One region of the Micromonospora sp. NPDC050276 genome, then DNA from elsewhere that is predicted to be linked to it. Evidence: riboswitches for the same ligand, from Rfam matches in the RefSeq annotation. Region 1 holds a riboswitch; the other holds the start of a gene.
The links. A riboswitch is a leader RNA that binds a small molecule or an ion and turns the genes downstream of it on or off. The one in region 1 is predicted to bind cobalamin.
Positions count from the first base shown of each region.

Region 2: it holds a riboswitch for cobalamin, as region 1 does, so the genes downstream of both, cobN (cobaltochelatase subunit CobN) here and ACIBF8_RS27415 (CbtB domain-containing protein) in region 1, are expected to answer to the same signal.

Region 1 covers NZ_JBITJA010000016.1:56,597-64,672, forward strand. The annotation lists gene ACIBF8_RS27400 (ATP-binding cassette domain-containing protein) at 1-607, opposite strand, end outside; gene ACIBF8_RS27405 (ABC transporter substrate-binding protein) at 607-1,659, opposite strand; gene ACIBF8_RS27410 (ABC transporter permease) at 1,698-2,705, opposite strand; cobalamin riboswitch at 3,281-3,432, shown strand; gene ACIBF8_RS27415 (CbtB domain-containing protein) at 3,467-3,670, shown strand; gene ACIBF8_RS27420 (CbtA family protein) at 3,661-4,431, shown strand; gene ACIBF8_RS27425 (histidine phosphatase family protein) at 4,428-5,024, shown strand; gene ACIBF8_RS27430 (GH92 family glycosyl hydrolase) at 5,134-8,076, opposite strand, start outside.
Region 2 covers NZ_JBITJA010000004.1:151,049-159,124, forward strand. The annotation lists gene ACIBF8_RS09610 (cobyrinate a,c-diamide synthase) at 1-317, opposite strand, end outside; gene cobO (cob(I)yrinic acid a,c-diamide adenosyltransferase) at 311-922, opposite strand; partial or broken gene ACIBF8_RS09620 (VWA domain-containing protein) at 999-3,227, opposite strand; gene cobN (cobaltochelatase subunit CobN) at 3,239-6,907, opposite strand; cobalamin riboswitch at 7,188-7,317, opposite strand; gene ACIBF8_RS09630 (MBL fold metallo-hydrolase) at 7,659-8,076, shown strand, end outside.

The DNA of each region.
Region 1 (8,076 bases):
GCCCGGTCTGGACCACGCCCAGCGCCGCGGTGGGCTCGTCAAGGATGACCACGTTGGTCGCCCAGATGATGGCGCGGGCCACCGCCACGCACTGCCGCTGCCCACCGGAGAGCATCGCGATCGGGGTGGTGACCCGGGGAATCCGTACGCCCAGCTCGTCGAGGGCGGCGGCGGCGCCCTGCCGCATGGCGCGCTTGTCGAGCAGCCCCAGCCGACCAAGCGGCCCGGAGCGCAGGATCTCCCGTCCGAGATACAGGTTGGCGGCCACGCTGAGGTCGTCGGCGACGGCGAGATCCTGGTAGACGGTCTCCACGCCCGCGCGTCGGGCGTCGACCGGGGTGGAGAACTGGACGGGACGACCACCCACCCGGATCTCCCCCTCGTCCGGCAGGTGCACGCCGGACAGCGTCTTGATCAGGGTGCTCTTTCCGGCGCCGTTGTCACCGATCAGCGCGACGACCTCGCCACGGTGCACCGTGAAGTCGGCACCACGCAGCGCCTCGACGTGCCCGAACCGCTTGACGATGCCCCGCGCTTCGAGGACCGGCGGCTCCTCGGCGGTCGTCTGCTGATCGCCGTCGGTGGTGGCCGTTGGGGTGGCGCCCATCACTGCACCGGCGGGTTGGCGCAGCTGGGTTCGAGCACCGCCTTGATCTCCGCGGAGTCGATGTTCTCCTTCGTGACGAACGTGACGCCGGTGTCCGCCGATGCCAGCGGCGCCTTGTCCCGGAGGTGCTTGACCATCTTGTCGACCCCGAAGTAGCCCATCTTGAACGGGTTCTGCACGACCAGGGCCGAGATCTGGCCGCTGCGGACCCCGGCGATCTCGTCCGGGGCCGCGTCCCAGCCGATGATGACCACCTTGCCGGACTTGCCCGCCGCCTGAATGGCCTGTGCGGCGCCGAGCACGCTCGGCTCGTTGGCCGCGAAGACACCGGCGAGGTTGGGGTTGGCGGTGAGGATGTTCTCGGTGACGCGTCGCGCCTCGTTGACGTCACTGCGACTCGGCTGCTGGCCGACCAGCTTCAGGTTGGGGTACTGCGTGAGACCGGCCTTGAAGCCCTCGACCCGCTCGGTGTTGGTCTGCGATCCGGGCTGGAACTCGACGAGCGCCACCTCGTGGTTGCCGGGGCCGAGTTCGGTGGCGAGCAGCTTCGCCGCCTCGGTGGCCGACGCACGGTTGTCGGTGGCGAAGAGGGGCACACTCGACGGCTGCGGGCTGGTGCCAGAGTCGATCATCGCGACCGGGATGTTGGCGCCGAGCGCCTGGTCGGTGGCCGGTGCCAGGGCGCTGGAGTCGGTCGCCGCGTAGACGATGCCGTCGACCTTCTTGGTGACGAAGTTCTGGATCAGGTTGACCTGGCCCTCGACATCGGTCTCGGTGGTCACCCCGTCCCATTGGACGGTGACGTTTCCGGCCCGCTGCGCGGCGCACTCCGCGCCCGCCTTGACGGTGTTCCAGTAGTCGGCCCCGACCGCCTTGGGTACGACGGCGAGCTTCAACGGACCGCTCGCGTCCTTGGTCGCGCCGTCGCCGCCGTCCCGGACCTCGACTCCGCCGCAGGCGCTGAGCAGCGCGGTCGCCGCGGCCGCGGCCAGGATCGCCTGTGCGCGCAGGAGTCGCCCTCGCGTCCGCCGGCTGGTGGTGGTGTGTGCCATGGTGTTGTCCTCCTCGTTCGGACTCTCGGAATGGCAGGTCAACCCCGTGATTCCAGCCGCCGGCGGCGGTACTGGTCGAAGTAGACGGCGGCCCAGATGATCACGCCGACGATCACCTGCTGGTAGTGGATGCTGATGTCGAGCAGGACGGCGCCGTTGCGTACCAGGGCGATGAGGAACGCGCCGATGATGGTTCCGACGATGCGGCCCTGCCCGCCGAAGAGGCTGGCTCCACCGATGACCGCGGCGGCGATGACGTCCAGCTCCAGCGAGATCCCGTAGTTCGGCTGGCCGGAGTTGACCCGGGAGGCGGCGATCATCCCGCCCAGCCCGACCAGCACGCCGGCCAGCACGTACACCCCGGTCAGGTGACGCCCCACCCGGATGCCGGAGCGGCGGGCCGCCTCCAGATTGGAGCCCATCGCGTAGGTGTACTGGCCGAATCGGGTCTGGGAGAGCAGGAAGGCGGCCCCGACGGCGACCAGGACGGTGATCACCACGGCGAACGGGATGCCGATGATCTCCCCGTTGCCGAGCAGTTGGAAGGATCGGGGCAGACCGTAGACGCCGACCGCTCCGGTGATGATGAAGACGAGTCCGCGGCCCACGGACATCGTGCCCAGCGTCGCGATGAACGGTGGAATCCGGGCCACGGTCACCAGCAGGCCGTTCAGCAGCCCGGCCAACGCGCCGACGCCGATCGCGACCACCGTCGCCGCCCAGAGCGAGAAGCCGAGGTCACGCACGACCATCGCTCCGACGACGCCGGCGAGTGCGGCGACCGACCCCACCGACAGGTCGATGCCCTTCGTGATGATGACCACGGTCTGCGCCGTGGCGATGATGGCGATCACCGCGGTCTGCGCCCCGATGTTGAACAGGTTGTCCGCGGTCAGGAAGTACGGACTGGCGAAGGTCAACGCGATGAACAGCACGACGAGCGCGGTCGCGGCAGTCAGCTCGGAGACGGCATGGGAGATCCGTTCCCGGAACCAGTCACTGAGTTCGCCGCGTTGCGTGCCGGCGGTTGCCTCGACGGTACTCATCGTCGGACCTGACCTCCCCAAGCGTGGCGCCGACACGCGACGGGGACCCGCCGACGAGCCAAGCACCTGCGAGCAACTGAGCCCACTCGATGGGAAGACGGTCTCGTACCCGCACCGCCCATCAGAGATAGGTCGGATGTTTCCCACGACCAGGCGTTACCTTGCCACGCATTCACGTGTGTTGCCAAGGTCTTGCGACCATGTTTTGTCATCGTTACCCGGCGCAAGTGGAGGCATAGGTCCGACCAAACCCGACACCAGTCACTGCCGATAGCATGTTATCGATAACCCGCTATGCCCTCGGGTCGAAAACCCGCCCGGAATCGCGCTGCGGCCAGCCGACCACCCGGCCTGCGGTCCGCCGTCCGACCGCCGCCCACCCGCGAGCGCCCAGGAGCTCACCGAGCCGGGCTGGCAGGTCGACGCTGTTAGCGGTAACAGACTGCCGGCCGGTCGCGGAACGCGCGCCGGAACCGGCCGCCGACCAGGTCATTTTATGGTCTGACGAATCTGCTGGCAGGTGCGGCACCGACCTACCGGTGGGCGGACGCCTCCGGGACGCGGGGCCCGGGTTGACCGCCCGAGGCGGCACCGATACCGTCGACCCACTATCTGCGGCGACGCGAGGGAAGCCGGTGTGAATCCGGCGCGGTCGCGCCACTGTAAGCGGTCCCCATTCCAATGGGGCCGCGAGCCAGGACGCTCGGTCGTCCGCAGCCTTGCGATGGGGACGCGTCATCCCTGGGGAGGTTCGTGTATTCATGTCTAGCTCCGCTTCCAGCCAGCCGGTGGTGCACCCCGCTGGCACCACGCGTCTGCTGTGGACGGTCCTGGCGACCGTCACCGTGCTCGCCCTGCTGGCGTACCTTGTCGCCTTCGATCAGGGGGCGGTGTCGCGCAGCGGGATGTACCTGCACGAGCTGATGCACGACGGCCGGCACCTCCTGGGTGTCCCGTGCCACTGAACACCACCACCGCTCCCCCGTTCGTCGCCGTCCTCGTCCGTGGGCTCCTCGCCGGCCTGATCGCCGGCCTGCTCGCCGGGGCGTTCGCGTACGTCGCCGGTGAGCCGCACGTCGAGGCGGCCATCGCCATCGAGGACGCGGCGACACACGCCGAGCCTTCCGCCGGTGCGCACGACCACGAGGACGCCCTGGTCAGCCGGACCGGCCAGCGTGGCGGCCTGTTCCTGGCCACCAGCCTGTTCGGTGCCGCGATGGGTGGCCTGCTGGCCACGGCGTACGTCCTGCTGTCCCGTCGGCGGCGCGGTGACGACGACGGGCGGGCCGGTCTGCTGCTGGCCGGCGCGGCGCTGCTCGGCGCGGTGATCGTGCCGTTCCTCAAGTACCCGGCGAACCCGCCGGCCGTCGGCGATCCGGCCACCATCAACCAGCGGACCGTCACCTACCTGCTGATGGCGGTGCTCGGCCTGGTGGCCGTGTGGGCCGGCTCGCTGGGCTACCGGTCGGTCGGCGCCCAGGCGCCGACGTGGCTGCGCGCCGCCGCGGCGGTGGGTGGGTTCCTGCTGGTCACGGTCGTGTCGTACGTGGTGATGCCGTCCTTCCAGGAGGTCCCCGCCGACTTCCCGGCGACCCTGCTGTGGGACTTCCGGCTGGCCTCACTCGGCACGCAGGTCGTGCTCTGGACCGGCATCGGTCTGCTGTTCGCGGCCCTGATGCACCAGGAACGGCGTCGCCGAGCCGCCACCGCACTGCCGAGCACGTGACCAGCACCAGCCTCCGGCTGGTCGCCCACGCTCACACCACCGCCCTGCGCCGGACTCACTTCGGCGGGACCGACGACAGCCTGGACGAGGGTGGCCTGCGTGCCGCCCTCGCCCAGGCCCACGCGAGCGGGGACCGGCGTGGGCCGCTCGGCGTGCACGACGTCTGCCTGTCCAGCCCGGCGGCAGCCGCCCGGGAGACCGCTGACGCCCTCGGTCTGGTGCCGACCATCGAGGCGGCGTTGGCCGACTGCGACTACGGCGACTGGGCCGGACGGCCACTCGAGGAGATCGCCGTCACGCAGCCGCAGGCGCTGCAGGACTGGCTCTCCGCACCGGACTGCGCCCCGCACGGCGGTGAATCCGTCCACGCGGTGCGGGATCGGGTCGGTCGCTGGCTGGACGAGCAGCGCGGGCTCGGCCAACGGATCATCGCGGTCACCCACCCAGTGGTGATCCGGGTAGCGGTGGTCCATGCCCTCGATCTGCCGATGGCGGCGTACCGGCAGGTGGACGTGGAGCCGTTGGCGGTCGTCCGGCTCACCGGCCAGGGCACGCGCTGGCAACTCCGGCTGAGCGCGCCGCGAGTGGGTTGAGTTAGCCCACGGCCTGCGCCCGCCCGTCGGCGCCACGCGGGCATCGGTCCCGCTCGGGTGGGGCGGGCCGTGCGTACGGCCCGCCCCACGCGGCGGTACTACCCCCGGCTCAGTTCGAGCCGGTGACGGTGAACGGTCGGGACACCGTCGTCACCGATGTCGCACCCTTGAGCGTGACGCTGGTCGCGCCCGCCTTCGCCGCACCCGCAACGCTGACCGTCGCGCCGGAGATGACGCCGTCACCGTTCGCGTGCACGGAGCTGACCGCGAGTCCGTTCCCGAAGGTGATCGTGACCGCCTCGTTCGGTGCGAACCCGGAACCGTCGATCATGATCGACGTCCCGCGCGGCCCCGAAGTGGTCAGCAACGCCACCCGCGGCTGGTAGGCCCGCGCCTGCGCCTGCTCGGTCACCTGGACGGTGGCCGTGGCCGGCGTCCGCGAGGACGCACCCGTCGCGGTCACGGCGTACCGGCCGGGCTCCGCGTCACCGGACGTCGGCACCGAGGCGCGAACCGTTCCCGTCGCGGAGGCCGCGACCTTCATGGTTCGGCCCGGGTCGGTTCCGACGCTGACCGTCACCTGCTCGCCGGCGGCGAAGCCGCTGCCGTCGACGGTGATCGCGCCACCGGTGCTGACGGTGCCGGACGCGGACAGGGCGATCGTCGGCTGGGAGCCGCCCCGCGCCACGGTCACGGTGAAGGACTCGGTGCTGCTCGACAGCGTGTCCCACGCGGTCACGCGCACCGTGTAGGTGCCCTCTCGCGAGTAGGTGTGCTGGCCGCTCATCGTGCCGGACGCACCGATCGTCACGTCGTTCGGAACCGTGCCGTCACCCCACTGGACGCGGGCTCGGTAGCCCGTCGTACCGGGAACGCCGCCGGTCACCGAGCCGAGGTTCGCCGTGAGGGCCTGGCCGGCGTGGGCCGTCTGGTCCTTCGGGGCGACGGTCGACAGAGCGGGTGCCGGCGTGCCGTCGTTGGCGACGGCGAACACGTGGATCCGACCCGCCGAACGAGGGTCACCGGTCTGCGTCGGCAGGGTCACCGACACCAGCGTCTTGCCCGCCGGGATCTGGTACGGCGCGGTGGCGAACAGGAACGGCTGGGCGCCGTCGCGGCTCGTGCCGTGCAACCGGTACGCCGTCCTGGCCACGATGATGTTGCCGTAGGACGGGGTGCCGTTGGCGTTGCCACCCAGCGTCCAGTCGCTCAGCTGGATCGGAATGCTGGCCGTGCTGCCGTCGCTGAACGTCGCCGTGCCGGTGGTGCTCTGGTTGCCCTGCGTTCCGGCGCCGATGAACGAGATACTCCGGGCGTCCTGCGGAAGGTCGAGGACGACCGTCGACCCGTTGCCGGTGGCGTTGTCCGGCTGCCCGGCCGGGATCACCGGCAGCGTGAACCGCAGCCCCGTTCCGGGAACCTGCTGCGGCTGGCCCTGGGTCACCCCACCCGCCGCGAGAGCGGCCCGCGAGTACGCCCACGACTTGGCGTCGCAGTCGGCCGCGAGGCTTCCCTCGTCACCGACGCAGACGTTGTCGAACGCGGCGGTGAGGCCGGCGGTCGGGACGTACGCCACCGCGACGCCGACCGTCGCGGAGCTCTGGCTCTCGCCGTCGCTCACCGTGACGTTCGCCTGGTGGTAGCCCGGCGTGGCGTAGGTGTGCGACCCACCGATGTGGTAGACGGCCCGTGAGCTCAGCGTCACGATGCCCGCGGTGACCGGCGTGCCGTCGCCCCAGTCGATGGTGGCCTGGTAGCCGGCGGCGTCGCCGCCGGTGACCGTCGCCAGCGGCACCGAGACGGGTACGCCGGTGCTCGCGTGCACGCCGTCCTCGGCGGTGACCGTGATGTCGCCGCCCCCGAGGTCGAGGTCGCCCCCGGCGAGCAGCTCGACCTCGGCGAGGTTGGTCTGCGCGGCGCCGACGGTCCTCGTGACGACGAGACGGAACTGCGCGAACCGTCCCGGCTTGTCGATCGAGTACGGGCGGGTCTGGTTGCGCCACGGGAACACCTGACCGGCGCGGGAATCCACGGTGGTCCAGGTGATGCCGTCGTTGGAGCCCTGCAGGCGCCAGTCCGCCGGATCGCCCGCACCGGCCCCGGAGGTGACGGTGTAGTACGTCGGCTTCTGCTTGCCACCGCGGGAGGCCCAGGTGATCTGCGGGGTCGCCGAGGCGAAGGTCAGCTGCGTGGTGGACGAGTCGTCGAACAGCTTCGACGCGTCCTGACCACCGGTCGCGGTGGCGGTGCCGAGACCGGGGCCGGTGACGTCCTGCAATGGTTTCGGCGCCTGGTCACCCTTGGTCAGCGACGGCGGCGCGTCATTCTTGCCACTGCCCCACGACGACGGCTTGGAGCCCATCTGGAAGTCGATGGTGCCGCCCTTGGTGAGCGCCGTCACGTCCAGGGACAGGCCGCGCTGCTTCTTGCCGTTGACCGTGACGCCCTGCACGTAGACGTTCTCGGTGCTGTTGTTCGGCGCGTTGACGACGATGTCGCCGGTCGGGCGGTGCACGGTCATCCTGGTGAACTGCGGGGAGCCGATCGTCCACTCGGACGAGCCGGCCTGCAGCGGGTAGATGCCCAGCGAGCTGAGGATGTACCAGGACGACATCTCACCGTTGTCCTCGTCGCCCAGGTAACCCTGGCCGATCTCGCTGCCGACGTAGAGACGCCGCAGGATCTCCCGTACCGTCGCCTGGGTCTTGGCGGGTGCGCCGGCGAAGTTGTACATGTACGGGATGTGGTGCGACGGCTGGTTGCTCATGCCGAGCTGACCCAACCGCACCGCGCGCGCTTCGAGCATCTCGTGAATGATCCCGCCGTACCCGCCGGGGCGGTCGGCGTTCTCCGGGGTGCTGAAGAACGTGTCGAGCTTGTCGCGCAGCGCCTGCTGCCCGCCGGCCAGGTTCGCGAGGCCCCGACCGTCCTGCTGAGCGGTGAAGGCGAAGTTCCACCCGTTGGTCTCGGTGTAGACGCCACCCCAGTCCAGCGGGTCACCGGCGAGGAAGTTGCCGGCGGCGTCGCGGCCCTGGAAGAGCTTCGTCTTCGG
Region 2 (8,076 bases), on a different contig from region 1:
ACCGCGCCATCGTGCAGGCCCATGACGCCCTCGATGACGGCGATGTCGGCGGGCGTGGGGACGCTCGCGCCGCGTCGCAGCAGCGGGGCGATCCGGTCGGCCCCGACCAGGAACGGGTCGAGGTTGCGCCCGGCCCGCCCGGCGGCGAGGGCGTGGTAGCCGGGGTCGATGTAGTCCGGGCCGACCTTGTGCGGGCTGACCGTCAGGCCACGTCGGCGCAGCGCGGCGAGCAGCCCGGTGGCCACCGTCGTCTTGCCGTGCCCGCTGGCCGGCGCGGCGACCACCACCCGGGGCAGCGGCCAGGGCGTGCTCACCACTCGATGCCCTTCTGGCCCTTCTGGCCGGCGTCCATCGGGTGCTTGACCTTGGTCAGCTCGGCCACCAGGTCGGCGGCGGCGACCAGACGCGGGTCGGCGTCCCGACCGGTGATCACGACGTGTTGGAAGCCGGGCCGGTCGGCCAGTGTGGCGACCACCTCGTCGACGTCCACCCAGCCCCACTTCATCGGGTAGGTGAACTCGTCCAGCACGTACAGCCCGTAGCGCTCGGCGGCCAGGTCCCGCTGGATCTGCCGCCAGCCCTCCAGGGCGTCGGCGGCGTGGTCGGCCTCCCCGCCGCGCTGGATCCACGACCAGCCCTCGCCCATCTTGTGCCAGGCCACCGGCGCGCCCTGACCGGTGCGCTCGTGCACGTCGCCGAGCGCCCGGAAGGCGGTCTCCTCCCCCACCCGCCACTTGGCGCTCTTGACGAACTGGAACACCCCGACCGGTAGACCGGCCGTCCAGGCCCGCAACGCCAACCCGAAGGCCGCCGTCGACTTCCCCTTCATCTGTCCGGTGTGGACCATCAGCAGTGGCCGGTGCCGCCGCTGCCGGGTCGTCAACCCGTCGGCAGGCACCATGCTCGGTTGTCCCTGCGGCATCAGCCCATCCCCCATCCCGCGTCCGTGTGTCCCGCGATCTTGCAGTTTCTGCTGGTCATATACGCACTTCGCCCCGTTATGCCGCGACAGGAAGTGCAAGATCGCGGCGGTGGGGGTGGGGGTGGGTTAGGGACTCTAGGGGGGTTCTTGGGGCACCTAGTTGGGTTGCCAGGCGGGTGGCTAGGTGGAGGCGGACGGGGCCGGTCTCGCAGTCGACGACGACGCAGGGGGCGCCGGTGGCCGCCAGGACGGCTGCCGCTGCCGCGGCCCGGTCCAGCGGGCGGGTGCCGGCGGTGGCGCGGCCGTCGGTCACGATGAGGACCAGCGGGCGGCGCTTCGGGTCACGCAGGCGCTCCACCCGCAGCAGGTCGGCGGCCGCGAGCAGCCCCTCGGCCAGCGGCGTACGCCCACCGGTCGGCAGCTCGGCCAGCCGGGTCGAGGCGGCCAGCACCGACGAGGTCGCCGGCAGCAGGGTCCGGGCGCCGGCACCCCGGAACGCGATCACCGCGACCTTGTCGCGCCGCTGGTACGCGTCGGTGAGCAGGGCGAGCACCGCGTCCTTCACGGTGGCCATCCGCTGCCGGGCGCCCATCGAGCCGCTGGCGTCCACCACGAACAGCACCAGGTTGCCCTCGCGCCCCTCGCGAACCGCCTCGCGGACGTCGTCGCGGCGCAGCCGGAGCGGGCCGGTGAGCCGCCCCCGGGCCGCCTGGTGTGGCGCGGCGGCACGGATGGTGGCCGGCAGGTGCAGCGCGCCGACCCGGCCCGCCGGCATCCGGGCGCCGGTGGTGCGGCCCCGCCCGGTGCGGGCCCGCGACCGTCGGCCCGGCACCCCGTCACCCACGCCGGGCGCGGTGAGCATCCGTGCCGTCAACCCACCCCGGGGTACGGCCACCGGCTGATCGCCGGCCCGGCCCTGGGCATCGCCGGCAGCTCTGCCGTTCGGTCCGCCACCCTCGGCCCGCTGGCGGCGCCCGCCCCGGCTGTCGTCCTCCGGCCAGCCGCCGGGCTCGTCCGCGCCGGCGTTGGCGGTTGGCTCCCCGCCGGAGCCCCCGTCCGCGGCAGCGGTGGCACGCGCGTCCCGAGCGCCGTCGGAGCCGCGCCGGTCCCGGCCACGACCACGACCGTCCCCGTCGCCCGGGCCGCCGCCGTCGCTGTCGTCGAGGTCCCGCGCGTCCGGCCCGTCCCCGTCGAGGCCGTGCCCACCGGAGCCACCGCTCGGGCCGCCGCCGTCGGGGCCTGGCCCGCCGGGACCACCGTCGGGTGGACCGTCGTCGTCCGGGTCGTCGGGGTGGGCGTCCTGGGCGCGTTGCAACGCCTCGTCGAGGTGCTTCTCGTCCAACCCCGGGGTGTCGAACGGGTCGCGCCGGCGGCGGTGCGGCAGGGCCAGCCGGGCGGCCACCCGGACGTCGTCGATGGTGACCCGGTCCCGGCCGTGCCAGGCGGCGTGGGCGAGGGCGGTACGGGCGGTCACGATGTCGGCGCGCATCCCGTCCACGTCGAACGCCGCACACACCTCGGCGATCTGCCGCAACGCGGCGTCCGGTAGTCGTACTCCGGGAAGCCGGCGGCGGGCGGCGGCCACCTGCGCGGCGATCTGCGCGTCGGCGTCGGCCCAGCGGGCGGCGAAGCCGATCGGGTCGGCGTCGGCGGCGAGCCGGCGGCGGACCACCTCGACCCGGACCTCCGGGTCCCGGCTGGCGCCCACCTCCACGGTGAGCCCGAACCGGTCGAGTAGCTGCGGGCGCAGCTCACCCTCCTCCGGGTTCATCGTGCCGACCAGCAGGAACCGGGCCGCGTGGCTGACCGAGACACCCTCCCGCTCGACGTGGCTGCGGCCCATCGCCGCCGCGTCCAGCAGCAGGTCGACGAGGTGGTCGTGCAGCAGGTTGACCTCGTCGACGTAGAGCACCCCCCGGTGCGCGGCGGCGAGCAGGCCCGGCTCGAAGGCGCGGACCCCCTCGCCGATCGCCTTCTCCAGGTCCAGTGCGCCGACCACCCGGTCCTCGGCGGCGCCGACTGGCAGCTCGACGAGGCGGGCCGGGCGGGTCTCGGCGGCGACGTCGGCCGGGTGCGGGCCGTCCGGGCAGGCCGGGTCGGGCTCGGCCGGGTCACAGCCGAAGCGGCAGCCGGCCACCCGGCGCACCGGGGGCAGCAGCGCGGCGAGGGCCCGGACGGCGGTGGACTTGGCGGTGCCCTTCTCGCCCCGGACCAGCACCCCGCCGATCGCCGGGGAGACCGCGTTGAGCAGCAGCGCCAACCGCATGTCGGCCATGCCGAGCACGGCACTGAACGGATACGTGGCGACGGTCTCGGTCATGCCCGGTCCTCCAGGTCACCCTCGCTGGCCAGGTACGTGTCGCGCAGCCGGTCCAGGGTGGCCGGCTCGGGTTTGGCCCACAGCCCTCGGTCGGCGGCCTCCAGCAGCCGCTCGGTGATGCCGCGCAACGCCCACGGGTTGGACCGCTCCAGGAACTCCCGGGTGGTCTCGTCGAAGAGGTACGCGGCGGCCAGGTGCTCGTACATCCAGTCGTCGACCACGCCGGCGGTGGCGTCGTAACCGAACAGGTAGTCCACGGTGGCGGCCAACTCGAACGCGCCCTTGTAGCCGTGCCGACGCATCGCGGCGATCCACTTCGGGTTGACCACCCGGGCCCGGAACACCCGCCGGGTCTCCTCGCCCAGCGTGCGGGTCCGCACGTCGTGCGGCATCGCCGAGTCACCCACGTACGCCTGCGGTGACGTGCCGGTGAGGTGGCGGACCATCGCCACCATCCCGCCGTGATACTGGAAGTAGTCGTCGGAGTCGACGATGTCGTGTTCGCGGGTGTCCTGGTTCTTCACCGCCACCGCGATCCGGGCGAACGAGCGTTCCATGTCGGCGCGTGCCTCCCGCCCGTCCAGCCCTCGGCCGTACGCGTAGCCGCCCCACACCGCGTACACCTCGGCCAGGTCGGCGTCGCTGCGCCAGGTCCGGGCGTCGATCAGGGGCAGCAGTCCCGCGCCGTACGCCCCGGGCTTGGAGCCGAAGATCCGGGCGGTGGCCCGCCGCTCGTCACCGTGCTCGGCGAGGTCGGCGGCGACGTGCGCCCGCAGGTAGTTCTCCTCGGCCGGCTCGTCCAGGGCGGCGACCTGCCGGACGGCGTCGTCGAGCAGGGCCACGACGTGCGGGAACGCGTCGCGGAAGAAGCCGGAGATGCGCACGGTGACGTCGACGCGGGGGCGGCCCAGCTCGGCGGTCGGCACCACCTCGATGCCGGTGACGCGCCGGGAGCGGTCGTCCCAGACCGGCCGGCAGCCCAGCAGCGCGAGCACCTCGGCGATGTCGTCGCCCTGGGTGCGCATGGCGCTGGTGCCCCACACGGTCAACCCCACCGAGCGGGGGTACGCGCCGGTGTCGGCGAGGTGCCGGGCCAGCAGCGAGTCGGCGAGGGCCACCCCGACGTCCCAGGCGTTGCGGCTGGGGATGGCCTTCGGGTCGACGGAGTAGAAGTTGCGGCCGGTGGGCAGCACGTTGACCAGGCCCCGGGTGGGTGACCCGGAGGGGCCGGGCGGCACGAACCTCCCGTCGAGCGCCCGGAGGGTGTGGGTCAGCTCGTCGGTGGTCCGGTCCAGTCGGGGCACCAGCTCGGTGGCGGCGAAGCGCAGGACCGCCGCGACGTCCGGGAGCGGCTGACCGGTCACCTCGGCGACCACGTCGTCGACCGTGTCCACAGCCCAGTCCAGGGTCTCCATGCCGACGACCAGCCGCCGGGCGAGGGCCTCGATGAGGTCGATCGCGTCGGCGGCGGTGCCGGCCGGCCCGTCCACCACGTCGGTGAGCGCTGGGGGCAGCGCCAGTCGTTGTCCCGGTGCCGCGAGCAGCTCCTGCTCGTCGAGGGAGTACGCGACGGCGAGGGCCTGCCGCAGGCCGGGCAGGGCACGGGCGCCACCCCAGATCTGCGGGGCGCGCAGCACCGCGAGGACCAGGTTGACCCGTGGCTCGCCGGTGGGCGCGTCGGCGAGGATGTGCAGCCCGTCGCGGATCTGTACGTCCTTGACCTCGCAGAGGTACCCGTCGAGGTGCAGCACGAAGTCGTCGAAGTCGTCCGCGTCGGGCATCGCCTCGGCGTGCAGGTCGTGGTGCAGTTCGGCGGCGCGTACCAGGTCCCAGATCTGGGCCCGTACGGTCGGCACCTTGGCCGGGTCGAGGGCCTGCACGGTGGCGTACTCGTCCAGCAGTTGCTCCAGTTTGGCCAGGTCGCCGTAGGTCTCGGCGCGGGCCATCGGCGGCACGAGGTGGTCGATGACCACGGCGTGCGCCCGCCGCTTGGCCTGGGTGCCCTCGCCGGGGTCGTTGACGATGAACGGGTAGACCAGCGGCAGGTCACCGAGGACCGCGTCGGGCGCGCAGTCGGCGGCCAGGCCGAGGCCCTTGCCGGGCAGCCACTCCAGGGTGCCGTGCTTGCCCAGGTGCACCACGGCGTCCGCGCCGAAGCCGCCGTCGGCGACGGGCGCGGCCAACCAGCGGTACGCGGCCAGGTAGTGGTGGCTGGGTGGCAGGTCCGGGTCGTGGTAGATGGCGATCGGGTTCTCGCCGAAGCCGCGCGGCGGCTGGATCAGCAGCACCACGTTGCCGAAGCGCAGCCCGGCGAGCACGATGTCGCCGCCCTCGGTGTACAGCTCGCCGGGCGGCTCACCCCAGTGCTCCCGCATCCGCTGGCGCAGTTCGGTCGGGACCTGGTCGAACCAGCGCCGGTAGGTCTGCCCCGGTATCCGGGCCTCGGCGGCGGCCAACTGCTCCGGGGTGAGCCACTCCACGTCGTGACCACCGGCGGCGATCAGCGCGTGGATCAACGCGTCCCCGTCGGTGGGCGGCGGCGCGTCGCCCAGGTCGTAGCCGTCCTCGGCCAGCGCGGCGAACAACCGGACCGCCGACACCGGGGTGTCCAACCCGACGGCGTTGCCGACGCGGGAGTGCTTGGTGGGGTACGAGCTGAGGACCACGGCGATCCGCTTGTCGGGGTTGGGCAGGTACCGCAGCCGGGCGTGGCCTACCGCGATACCGGCGACCCGGGCGGCCCGCTCGGGGTCGGCGGCGTAGACCGAGAGGCCGTCGGAGTCGATCTGCTTGAACGAGAACGGCACGGTGATGATCCGGCCGTCGAACTCGGGGATGGCCACCTGCATGGCGGCGTCCAACGGGGACAGCCCGGCGTCGCTGCCGGCCCACTGCGCTCGGGTGCTGGTGAGGCAGAGCGCCTGGATGATCGGCACCTCCAGGGCGGCCAGGGCGCCGACGTCCCAGGCGTCCTCGTCGCCGCCACCGGAGGCGTCCGCGGCGACCGCACCGCCGGCCGCGAGCACCGTGACCAGCAACGCGTCGCAGCGGGCGAAGAGTTCGAACGGACCGGCGCCCGCGGCGAGCCCGCGCAGCGAGCCGCAGAAGATCGGCAGCGGGTTGCCGCCGGCCGTCCGCACCGCCTCGGCCAACACGTCGACGAACCCGGTGTTGCCAGCGAGGGCGTGCGCCCGGTAGAAGACGATCCCCACGGTGGGCTGCTCCGGATTGGTGGGGTACTCGCGGTGCACGCCGTATGCCGGGGTGGGCGCGGGCGGGGCGAACCCCTCGCCGGTGAGCAGCACCGTGTCGGAAAGAAACCGGGCCAGCTGCTCCAGGTTGTCCGGGCCGCCCTCGACCAGATACGCCAGTGCCTGGGTGACGACCCCGGACGGCACGGTGGAGATGGCCATCAGCTCCGCGTCGGGGAGCGCCTCGCCGCCGAGCACGACTGTCGGCACACCGGTGGCGAGCACCGCGGCGAGGCCGTCGGGCCACGCCTGCCGACCGCCGAGCAGGCGTACGACGACGAGGGCGACCCCGTCGAGGAGGGCAGGCACCTCGTCGGCGGTGACTCGTGCGGGGTTGGCCAACCGGTAGTCGGCGCCGCTGGCGCGGGCGGCCAGCAGGTCGGTGTCGGCGGTGGACAGCAGCAGGATGCGCACGGCAGGCTCCGGAAAGTGACGCCCTAGGCCCCAATGGAGGCGACCGGGACGATGCGGGTGGGTACGGCCTCAGCCGGTACGACGGCCCGGGTGGACGGCACACCGACGCACGCGTCGGGGCCGGTCAGCGCCGGGCGGTCAGCTCAGCGGTGCCGGTGGCCGGTGTCCTTGGAGCGCACTGCCTGGAGCGCAATACGACGATGATCGTCGATTAATGAGACGCCGTGCGTCATCGGGTCCTCCTCGGGTGTCCACGCCCTGGGGTACGTCCCGACGGCCGAAGTATCCTGGCTTCCGGATCGACGCTCTCCCCCGGCCTTCCAACCGCAGACACACGGCCGTGACTCACGAGGGGGGATCGCTCCCCGGTGACAGTGGCGGGACCGCGTCGGATTCGCACCGACTTCCTTCACTGCCGTCAGGCCGCGAATGCTGCCACACCGCCGCGCCGCCGGTCAACGCAGGCCCAACCCCGCCGGGCGGGTGCCGTTCATCGAGTTTTGCCGATCGTTGCGACCTCCGACCGGCACGTCGCAATGCCCCGAATCAATGCGAGCCCTCCTTTGCTCTGCTTACCTGTAGGCGCCAGTGACGCTCCGTGCCTGGTGCACACAGGTAAGCAGAGCAAAGGACGGCCGAACGAACTCTGACCTGCGCCGATCATCCGGCAGCGCGATGCCGGTCGACACCCTCACATAGGATCAGCGATCGCCACACCAGTGTCCGTGATCAATCTCGGAGGTCGATCACCTTGGTCGCCCCGCAGTTCCACCACCTGGCCGGCCGGGTCTGGCTCTGTCCGGGCGATCCGGACCCGGAGGCGGTCCAGGCCGGCGTCGCAGTCGTCGCCGACGAACGCGGCAGTGTGATCATCGACGCCGGGCAGAGCCCCGCGCACGCCGGTGACATCCAGGCCGCGCTGGCCGCCGCCGGGCTACCGGAGCCGCGCTGGCTGGTCTACACCCACCATCACTGGGACCACGTGTGGGGCGCCTGCGCCTGGCCCGGGGTGGAGATCGTCGGGCACGAGACGGCCGTGTCGCTGCTGCGCGCCGAGGCCGCCCGACCGTCATGCTGCTGGGCGACTGCTTCTACCCGCCGCCGGCACACCTGCGGCGACCCGAGGACGGCCTCGACCTCGACCTGGTCCGGCGACTGCTCGACGACGC